4 regions of the Psychrobacter sp. C 20.9 genome follow, and region 3 is predicted to be linked to each of the others. Evidence: predicted binding sites of a transcription regulator. Region 3 holds the regulator's gene; each other region holds the start of a gene.
What was found. Region 3 encodes PhoB, which activates phosphate uptake and scavenging genes when phosphate is short. Its sites were predicted from a motif close to TGTCATNAANCTGTCATAA; they were not measured.

Region 1: a site for PhoB is predicted at 1,407-1,425, ahead of pstS (phosphate ABC transporter substrate-binding protein PstS). Genes of this name have one in related genera too.
Region 2: a site for PhoB is predicted at 891-909, ahead of BTW00_RS07380 (DNA translocase FtsK). Genes of this name have one in related genera too.
Region 4: a site for PhoB is predicted at 1,342-1,360, ahead of BTW00_RS06860 (porin). Genes of this name have one in related genera too.

The regions. Positions count from the first base shown of each region.
Region 1 is NZ_MRYC01000001.1:250,812-253,024, forward strand. It holds gene pstS (phosphate ABC transporter substrate-binding protein PstS) at 162-1,334, opposite strand; TPP riboswitch at 1,627-1,782, shown strand; gene thiC (phosphomethylpyrimidine synthase ThiC) at 2,029-2,213, shown strand, end outside.
Region 2 is NZ_MRYC01000009.1:3,548-5,760, forward strand. It holds gene trxB (thioredoxin-disulfide reductase) at 1-414, opposite strand, end outside; gene BTW00_RS07380 (DNA translocase FtsK) at 961-2,213, shown strand, end outside.
Region 3 is NZ_MRYC01000014.1:52,167-54,379, forward strand. It holds gene dtd (D-aminoacyl-tRNA deacylase) at 1-433, shown strand, start outside; gene phoB (phosphate regulon transcriptional regulator PhoB) at 546-1,250, shown strand; gene phoR (phosphate regulon sensor histidine kinase PhoR) at 1,343-2,213, shown strand, end outside.
Region 4 is NZ_MRYC01000008.1:34,920-37,132, forward strand. It holds gene BTW00_RS06860 (porin) at 116-1,204, opposite strand; gene BTW00_RS06865 (malate synthase G) at 1,816-2,213, opposite strand, start outside.

The DNA.
Region 1 (2,213 bases), on a different contig from region 3:
GACAGCAAACGCAACTTGTAACATTACTAATGGTTATCGTGAAATAGAGCGATTAGTATTTTGGTCAAATTTGCTGTGATAAAACCTCTCAAACCACTACCGGAGAATAGTGGCTTAAGAGGAAATCAAAAAGTCATTAAGCAGCAGCTTGTACAGATCGTTTATTGCGCTGGCTTATAAACAGGCTGACCATCACTACCTTTGACTTCGTTCCACTTTTCTTTGAACAAGGCCACTGCCGTATCAGAGAATGGTACATAATCTAGGCTCATGGCACTGTCATCACCTTGGGTATATGCCCAGTCAAAGAAGTTCAACACGCCAGCGACTTGCTGAGGATTCTCTGGTTGCTTATGAACTAAGATGAAAGTAGCAGCAGCGATCGGCCATGCTTGATCCGTCTCAGAGTTGGTGATGACTTTATAAAAGCCTTCTTGTTGTGACCAATCGATGTCACCAGCGGCTGCAAAGGTTTCAGCAGAAGGCTGCACAACGTTACCCGCTGCGTTTTTCAATGCCGTGTGTGACATATTGTTTTGCTTAGCATATGCATACTCAACATAGCCGATAGAGTTTTTCATACGGTTGACGTAGCTTGAAACGCCTTCGTTACCTTTACCACCTGCACCAGTTGCAGAGGTTGGCCACTTAACCGTTTTATCAACACCAACGGTATCTTTCCAATCTGTTGATACTTTGGCAAGATAATCTGTGAAGTTAAACGTCGTACCTGAACCATCTGAGCGGAATACTGTGGTGATGGCGGCATCTGGCAAAGTCAAATCTGGGTTCATGGCTTTGATCGCAGGATCATTCCAGTTATTGATTTTACCCAGATAGATATTGGCTAAGGTTTCACCATCTAGCTTTAACTGACCTGGCTCAACGCCATCAATGTTAACGATTGGCACAACGCCGCCAATCACGGTTGGGAACTGGATAAGACCAGACTCTTCAAGCTCTTCAGGTGTCAATGGCGCGTCAGAAGCACCAAAATCGACGGTTTTTGATTGGATTTGTTTGATACCACCAGATGAACCAATAGATTGATAGTTGACTTGGCCACCTGTGGCAGCGTTATAGTCATAAGACCATTTGGCATAGATCGGCTGCGGGAATGATGCGCCTGCACCTGTGATATTCATGGCGATGTCTTCAGCAGATTTGAAACCCGTGTCAGCAGAAGGCGTTGCCTGAGTCTGAGTGGTGGTTTCAGCCGTGGTAGCGGCGCTACTGGTCGTATCAGCAGCTGGTTCTGCCGTCTCTGTTGACTTATTACACGCCGTAAGCATTAATGTACAACTAACGGCCACTGCTAATAACGAATAACGCATGTAGGACTCCTGAAATTTAACAACGATATAAAAAAGCATTGTTTGTGATATGAGCGTTATCTTGCCAAATCTTTATGACAGTTTAATGACAACCTCTCAAATCCTGCATTCGCTTTACACAATATTTAGCCATCGCCTCTAAGTATCAGTAATATCAAGGAATTTTAATTATTATCAATAGCTCCTGTTCTTTGTATCCATGCTAAATAGCAAAATAAGCGCCTGATATTTTCATCCAAATTCCATTAGCCGTTAACGCAGAATTTTGTTAGTATGAAGAAGATTTACAACACTGACAGACTCGGGGTGCGGTGTAGCATTGGCCTACTTTATTAAACGTTTATAGTTAAACATTGATAAAAGTAGCCACCTATCTACATTCGCTGAGAGATCACCCGCCGAACCTGATGCGGTTAGTACCGACGCAGGGAAGTCTTAAGCACGTTGTTATTGATGACAACGGACGCGTAGAAATACCTTTTTATCATCGCTATTGTCTAACGATGCACGTCGCATACGTAGATAACGAGAGAAGATAGAAAGCGGCGTCCACTATTTGATGACCATTAACCGCGACAATTTCTTTGCTCGCTGTTAGGTGTTGATAATATAAATTTGTCTGAATGACGAGTGTTTGCCCCGCAGCTACTGGCGGTGTTGCTTTTATTCAAAAACCAACACGCTAGGACAGCATATGACTATTTCAAACAGCAGCTCTTTTGACAGTGCCTCTTTTGACAGTGCCTCAGCGGCATCACAAATCCAAACGCACAACCCAGCCGATAACATACCTCTCGTATCAGACACCAAAGCCGATAAAAAAGCCGACGCGCTAAAGACACCTGCCCACCGCGCCGCCAGTGATGCGCGCTTTGAAGA
Region 2 (2,213 bases), on a different contig from region 3:
GGATACGCCAAGCCCTTTAAATTTGGTTTCTGATTCTAGACCTAGGTACTGAGCAGAGGCACCTGTTGAGATAATCAGGGCATCACAAGTATAGGTGCCATTGTTACCTGACAGCTCAAAAGGTCGTACACTCAAGTTAACCTCATTGATATGATCATAAACCAATTCTGTACCGAAACGCTCAGCATGTGCCTTCATACGCTCCATTAATGCAGGACCGGTCAAATCATGCGCATCGCCTGGCCAGTTATCGACTTCGGTGGTGGTGGTTAATTGGCCACCCACTTCTATACCCGTTACCATAACAGGTTTAAGGTTGGCGCGTGCCGCATAGACCGCAGCCGAATAACCGGCAGGACCTGAGCCTAAAATGATGAGCTTTTCGTGACGTGAAGCAGTAGTGTCAGTTGCCATAAGTGGTTCCTTTCTAAATATACGAATGAAAAATATGAGTTATAAATCTAATAAAAAAACGTCAAGCGTTGCTACTAATATGGTTTTTCTAATTGCTGTGTGATAATAACATAAGGGTAGATAGCAAAAAGTGCAAGTTTGCTAAAACAAACACAGCTATCATTAGAATCAAAGCATGATAACCTTGAAATACTCGTGCTAGAAACAGCTGGTATTTTATAGGGTCTATACAAAATTGTTAGCAGTATTCTGTTAGTAACTTTTGGATTATTCGCAGATTTTTCGCGCAAATCGTACATTGATTTACTTTCTTGCACGCTTTCTTTATAAGAGTGTCGCCACTGTACCTATGTATTTGTTATTATAAGAAGTTATGCCAAGTGTGATAGAGCTTAAGCGATGACTGCTATGCTCAGGCCTTTTGAGAGGTGAATCTCAACCAAACACTTTGCTAGGTACCTTTATATGTCAGCACTTTATGTCAGCATGATTAGACTTAGTCATGCACTGGCGACCATTTAGTATTAACAACAAGGCAGATTTTACGTGATATCAGCACCGCTTATTGAGTATTTAAAAAAGGGAATATTTACCCTCCTTGGGTTAATACTGGCTGTTTATTTGTTTGTTATTTTGATGACTTACACAGGCAATGATCCTAGCTGGTCGCACATCAGTAGCGATATGACGACTATTAACAATATGGGTGGCCAGACGGGCGCTTGGTTGTCCGACTTGCTCTATAGCTTTTTTGGCTATGGTGCATGGTGGTTTTTAGCGTTTGTGGTTTATGAGTCTATCCTTATTTGGTGGGACAATAAGCCGACATTTTGGCTCATGCGCCTGGTCGCTTATGTGTTTTTGTTGTTGAGTGCCAGTGCATTATTTGCACAACTGGTTGCATTGGTTCAGCAAGTAGCCAATCCTGCATCAATGGCGCTTGAAGGCGTGGCTGGTGGTATTATCGGTCTTGAGTTGCAGGAGCGTTTGGCACAGTTGCTATCGCAGTGGGGGAGTGTGGTTTTCTTAGCAGTTTTCGTTGTGATTACGGCGACCTTTGCCTTTAATATCCACTGGCTCGCTATATATCAGAAGATTACAGCATTATCATGGCTTGGCTCAGGGTTAAAAAATAAAGACACGGTTCAAGCAGATCAACAAAGTAATGTCTCACAAAGCGCTGATAACATCACAGAAAACAATACCAATCAAACAGCCGAGTACGAGCAGCTGCCACTTGAGTTGCAATCAGCTGACGATGCGAATAGTGCTCACGCAGTAGATAATAGTGGCAGATTCAGCAATGTACTGGCGGATTTTTTATCGACGTCAGGATTGGCTGATAGTGTGAAAGCCTCTATGGCGACAGCAAAAGCAGCAGCTACGTCTAGCGATGAAAAAAGCGAGTCACTGTATCCGGCTGCAGCGCCTGCTAATGCTATGCTTGGCAGTACAGTCAGTGACACAAACACATCAACGATATCAAACCCTATCGTAGCGCCTGCCCGTAAAGTCGAGCCAAGCTTTGCGTGGAATGATGCAAATACGGTTGATGATTTGCTCGCGCGTGAGCAGATGGCTTATAGCACTAACAGCATAGATAACTCTACTGTGCCTAACTATGCACAGAGTGAAGTCGTCACTGACGTGTCATTAGAAGAAGCAGTACAAACCTCTGTGGCAGCACCGATGGTAGAAACAGAAACTCAATCAGATTTATCTAATCAAGAGCTAGCTACTCAATCCTCAATGGATGAATCAACGAATGATCAAGCTGTCAATCAGGCTATTACTGAGCC
Region 3 (2,213 bases):
AGTGAGCCGTGCCAGCGTCACTATCGATGAGCATTGTGTTGGCAAAATTGATCATGGGATATTGGCCTATATTGGGTTGGGTCATGATGATGATTTCGCCGCCGCCAAGCGAATGATTGACAAAATATTGACCTATCGTATTTTTGAAAATGACGACGACCCTGCCAAATTTGGTAAACTGGATAAAAACGTCCAGCAAGTCGGCGGCGGATTGTTATTAGTGTCACAATTTACGCTGATGGCAAAAACGGATAAAGGTCGCCGCCCTGACTTTGGTGGCGCGATGGCACCTGATGCGGCACAAGCGCTGTTCGAGCAACTCATCGACTATGCCAAAACCCAGTATTCAAATGTAGCCACTGGTCAGTTTGGCGCTGATATGCAAGTTGAAAGCGTCAATGATGGACCACTTAATTTTCTATTGGAGATCTGACACCAGAGTGTCATCAGGCTGTCATAATTAATCCGTTTAATAGATAGAGACTGGTGTGTATTTATCGCCTTTTTATATGCCAGATTTTGTCCGCTAACACCGAGAATGTCCTATGTATAATGAGAAAATTTTGATTGTTGAAGATGAACCTGCGATTCGTGAAATGGTTGTGATGACGCTAGAAATGGCTGGGTTTGATAGCCTACAAGCGGCTGACGTATCAGAAGCGCATCAGCAAGTGGTCGATCATAGACCGTCATTAATATTATTAGATTGGATGTTGCCCGGAGACAAGAGCGGTGTTGATTTTTGTCGTATGCTCAAAAGCGATGAGATGCTCTCTGAGATACCCGTCATTATGCTAACGGCCAAAAGCGAAGAAGACAGCAAGGTTCACGGCCTCGATGCAGGTGCAGATGATTACATGACCAAGCCTTTTTCGACGCGCGAGCTGATTTCCAGAATCAAAGCGGTCTTGCGCCGTAGTAGCGCGATGAGTAGCGACAAGCCTATCGAAATTGGTCAGCTGAGTCTCGATACCAAAAGCCAGCGCGTGACAGCCGCAGGAAAAGTCATCGAGGTCGGCCCAACAGAATATCGCTTATTAGCATTTTTTATGAGTCACCCAGAGCGCGCTTACACAAGAACGCAGCTGCTCGATCAGGTTTGGGGCGGTAACGTTTATATCGAAGATCGAACCATTGATGTACATATCAAGCGTCTACGTAAACTATTGCGCCCTTATGATTGTGATACATTGATACAAACGGTGCGCGGTACAGGCTATCGGTTCTCTAGTCTTATTGAGCCAAGCTAATCTTATAAAAGTTGATTTTTGATAACTTGATCTTGTATGAATAATGCCACCATAACAATAAATAAAATAGCGGATAGTGGTAAGGATAAGAAATGAACAAGATAGCGCCAGCAAAAAAGAAAAAAGACCATAACTATAATAATGACCAGCAAGATGCGCCAGCACAAATCGCTAGCCAAAATGCAGCGGAGCAACTCGAGAAAATCAGAAGTGCGCTGCGAGCATTGCGAGATGCGGTCATCTTACTGAATGAAGATGATGGGTTAGAGTGGTGGAATCAGGCGGCGCAGGATCTCTTGTCACTGCAGCCAGCTGACAAAGGCCAAAGTGTGTTTGACTTTATCATTGTGCCCGAGTTTCGCCAGTACTATCAAAACACCACCCTGCCGAATGATGGTGTCCATATAGAATCGTGGCGCGATCCCAGTCGTTATCTAAAATTTGAGCTCACGCCTTTTGGTGACGAGAAGCTATTGTTTATTTATGATGTGACCCGCGTACAGCATTTGGAGCAAATGCGCCAAGACTTCGTGGCGAATGTCTCTCATGAGCTACGCACACCGCTGACAGTAATGATGGGCTATTTGGAGAACTTCTCTGACCAGCCAGATATGCCGCCACAGTGGCGTCGCGGTTTTGAGCTGATGACCCAGCAAACAGCCCGTATGAATCGAATCGTAAATGACTTATTACTGCTCTCCAAGATTGAAATCGAAGAGACGCATGAGTTTAATGATGTCGATATGACCAAACTCCTCACCAATATCTATGATGATGCACAGGCATATAACCAAGCGTACAAGCACACCATTCATTTGCACATAGATACTTATGATGGGTTATATGGGTCGGAGGTGTACTTGATTAGCGCCTTGTCCAACCTAGTCATCAATGCGATTAAATATACACCAAAAGGCGGTAATATTACCATCAGCTGGACGCAGACATCGGATGGGTGCCGAT
Region 4 (2,213 bases), on a different contig from region 3:
CTGAAACTCTTATTTTTCACGCTGATAATAAACATTTTTCTGTTATTCGTACTCTATACAATAAAAAACTCACCCCGAAGGATGAGTTTTTTTTAACTACATGGTAGCGTTGGTATTAGAATCTGTATTCTAGACCAGTACCCAGTACGAATACTTCTGTATCGCCGATAGTATCGAACATTGCATCATCGCCATTATCATCGATACCGGCTGCTTGAGTACTTACATTGTCAGCTTTGTTCAAGCCAGCGTAAGCGTGCATGATGACGTTGTCTTTAAAGAAGTACTTACCACCAACAACAATCTGATCTGAGTCTGAATTTTCGTTACCATCCAAGCTTTCAGTATTGTTGTACTGAACGTATACGTTTGCTGGACGAGCAAAGTTGTTTAGATCCATGTTTGCACTTAGTACCAGACCTTTTTCGTCTTCTGAAGAGTAGTCAAAGTCAGCTTGCTGATATAACGCGCCCAACTGTACTGGGTATGCCATGTATTTACCTAGATCTACAGTAGCCGTACCACGGATGATCTCACCGTTGACGTTTTGGTCTTTGTCATAAGCAAGACCTAGAGTATAACCAGTACCTTGATCAAAGGTCAACGCCGCGCCGTAGCCATCATCACTATCATTAGCGCCATTGTCTTCATTAGCGTCAGAGCTATACATTACCGCTAGGTTTAGCGGTAGGTTGTTGTATTGAGGGGCTTTCCAAATGATAGAGTTGTTAATACGACCACTATCAGACATGTTTAGACCAGCAAGTTGTTGGTTGCTGTTAAGGTTGTTGCTACCTAAGTTGTCCCAGTAACCTTCGTTTACGATGACGTTGTTGATGTAGTCTAGGGTAGATTGGTTACGACCTGCGCGGATTTCACCGAAGTCTTTGTTTACTACACCAAGATAGGTATCACGGCTTTTGAAAGTACGATCTTCACCATCAACACGGATGCCATACTCTAACTGATAAACAACATCAGTGTTGGCAGTCATTGCTTCAGAGCCTTTTAGACCAATACGTGAGCTGTATGAGTTAATTTCTACGGTATCTTCATCACGATCAAAAGCATCATTAACGTTTGAATCAAATTCACCATTGACATAATCAGCACTTAGAAATGCTTTACCATAAACGGTTGGTGCTGCATTGGCTGCTGATACAGATAGGGCTGCGATTGCTGTAGCTAAAAGTAGTTTTTTCATGGGGTATCTCCACTTTACAATTGTAGTAATGAGCAAGCTGTTATTAGCTGGCGCCCATAATGGTATCGTCACAAATCCTCAAAGATATAATGTGTAACTGGCTACCGAGATTAGTCAGAAACAAGTGTGGCGAAGTTCTATTACAGTAAGATGAAAAAAACAATAATTTACATGACTGGGATTAAGAGCGTAACTGCCGTGTAACCTGTTGTCTTTATCACTCCATTGCGTAACATCCGTTACCAAACTCATACTTCGAGTACAAGCATAACAACTTTGACATAATTTGCAACATATTTTTTCGCTTTTTCGATACCCCCAGTATCAAATGACAAGTCACCTATAAAATCCAAATAGCTACAAAAAAAAGCGCTATCTACTCAAGCAGATAGCGCTTTTATTGATTAATATCATTACTTATAGTATTAAAATATTTTAATAAAAACAAAATAATTGCCCAAGAAATAGCGCTATCCATTGATAAATAAATAGCGCTTATGAAGAATCGACCAGCGTATTTATGACATATTTAGCGTTACAAACGAGCAAGATTAGATACTACACCTTAGGCTTCAGCATACGCTAAAATACCCATTGCTAAGCCGGCCTCTCTAAGCATTGGCTTTTAGATCAAGGCGCGCTTGATGCAACAATGGTTCAGTATAACCACTAGGCTGCTCGCGTCCTTTAAAGACCAAATCACAGGCTGCTTTAAATGCATAAGAGTTATCAAAGTTATCTGCCATTGGCTGGTAATCACTATCGCCTGCATTTTGCTCATCGACGACTTTTGCCATACGTTTCATTGTGTCCATCACTTGCTGCTCGCTTACCACATCATGATGTAACCAGTTGGCAATATGCTGGCTAGAGATACGTAAGGTAGCACGATCTTCCATCAAGCCAACATCATTGATATCAGGTACTTTGGAACAGCCTACGCCTTGGTTTACCCAACGTACCACATACCCCAAGATACCTTGAGCATTATTTTCAAGCTCTTGCTGCT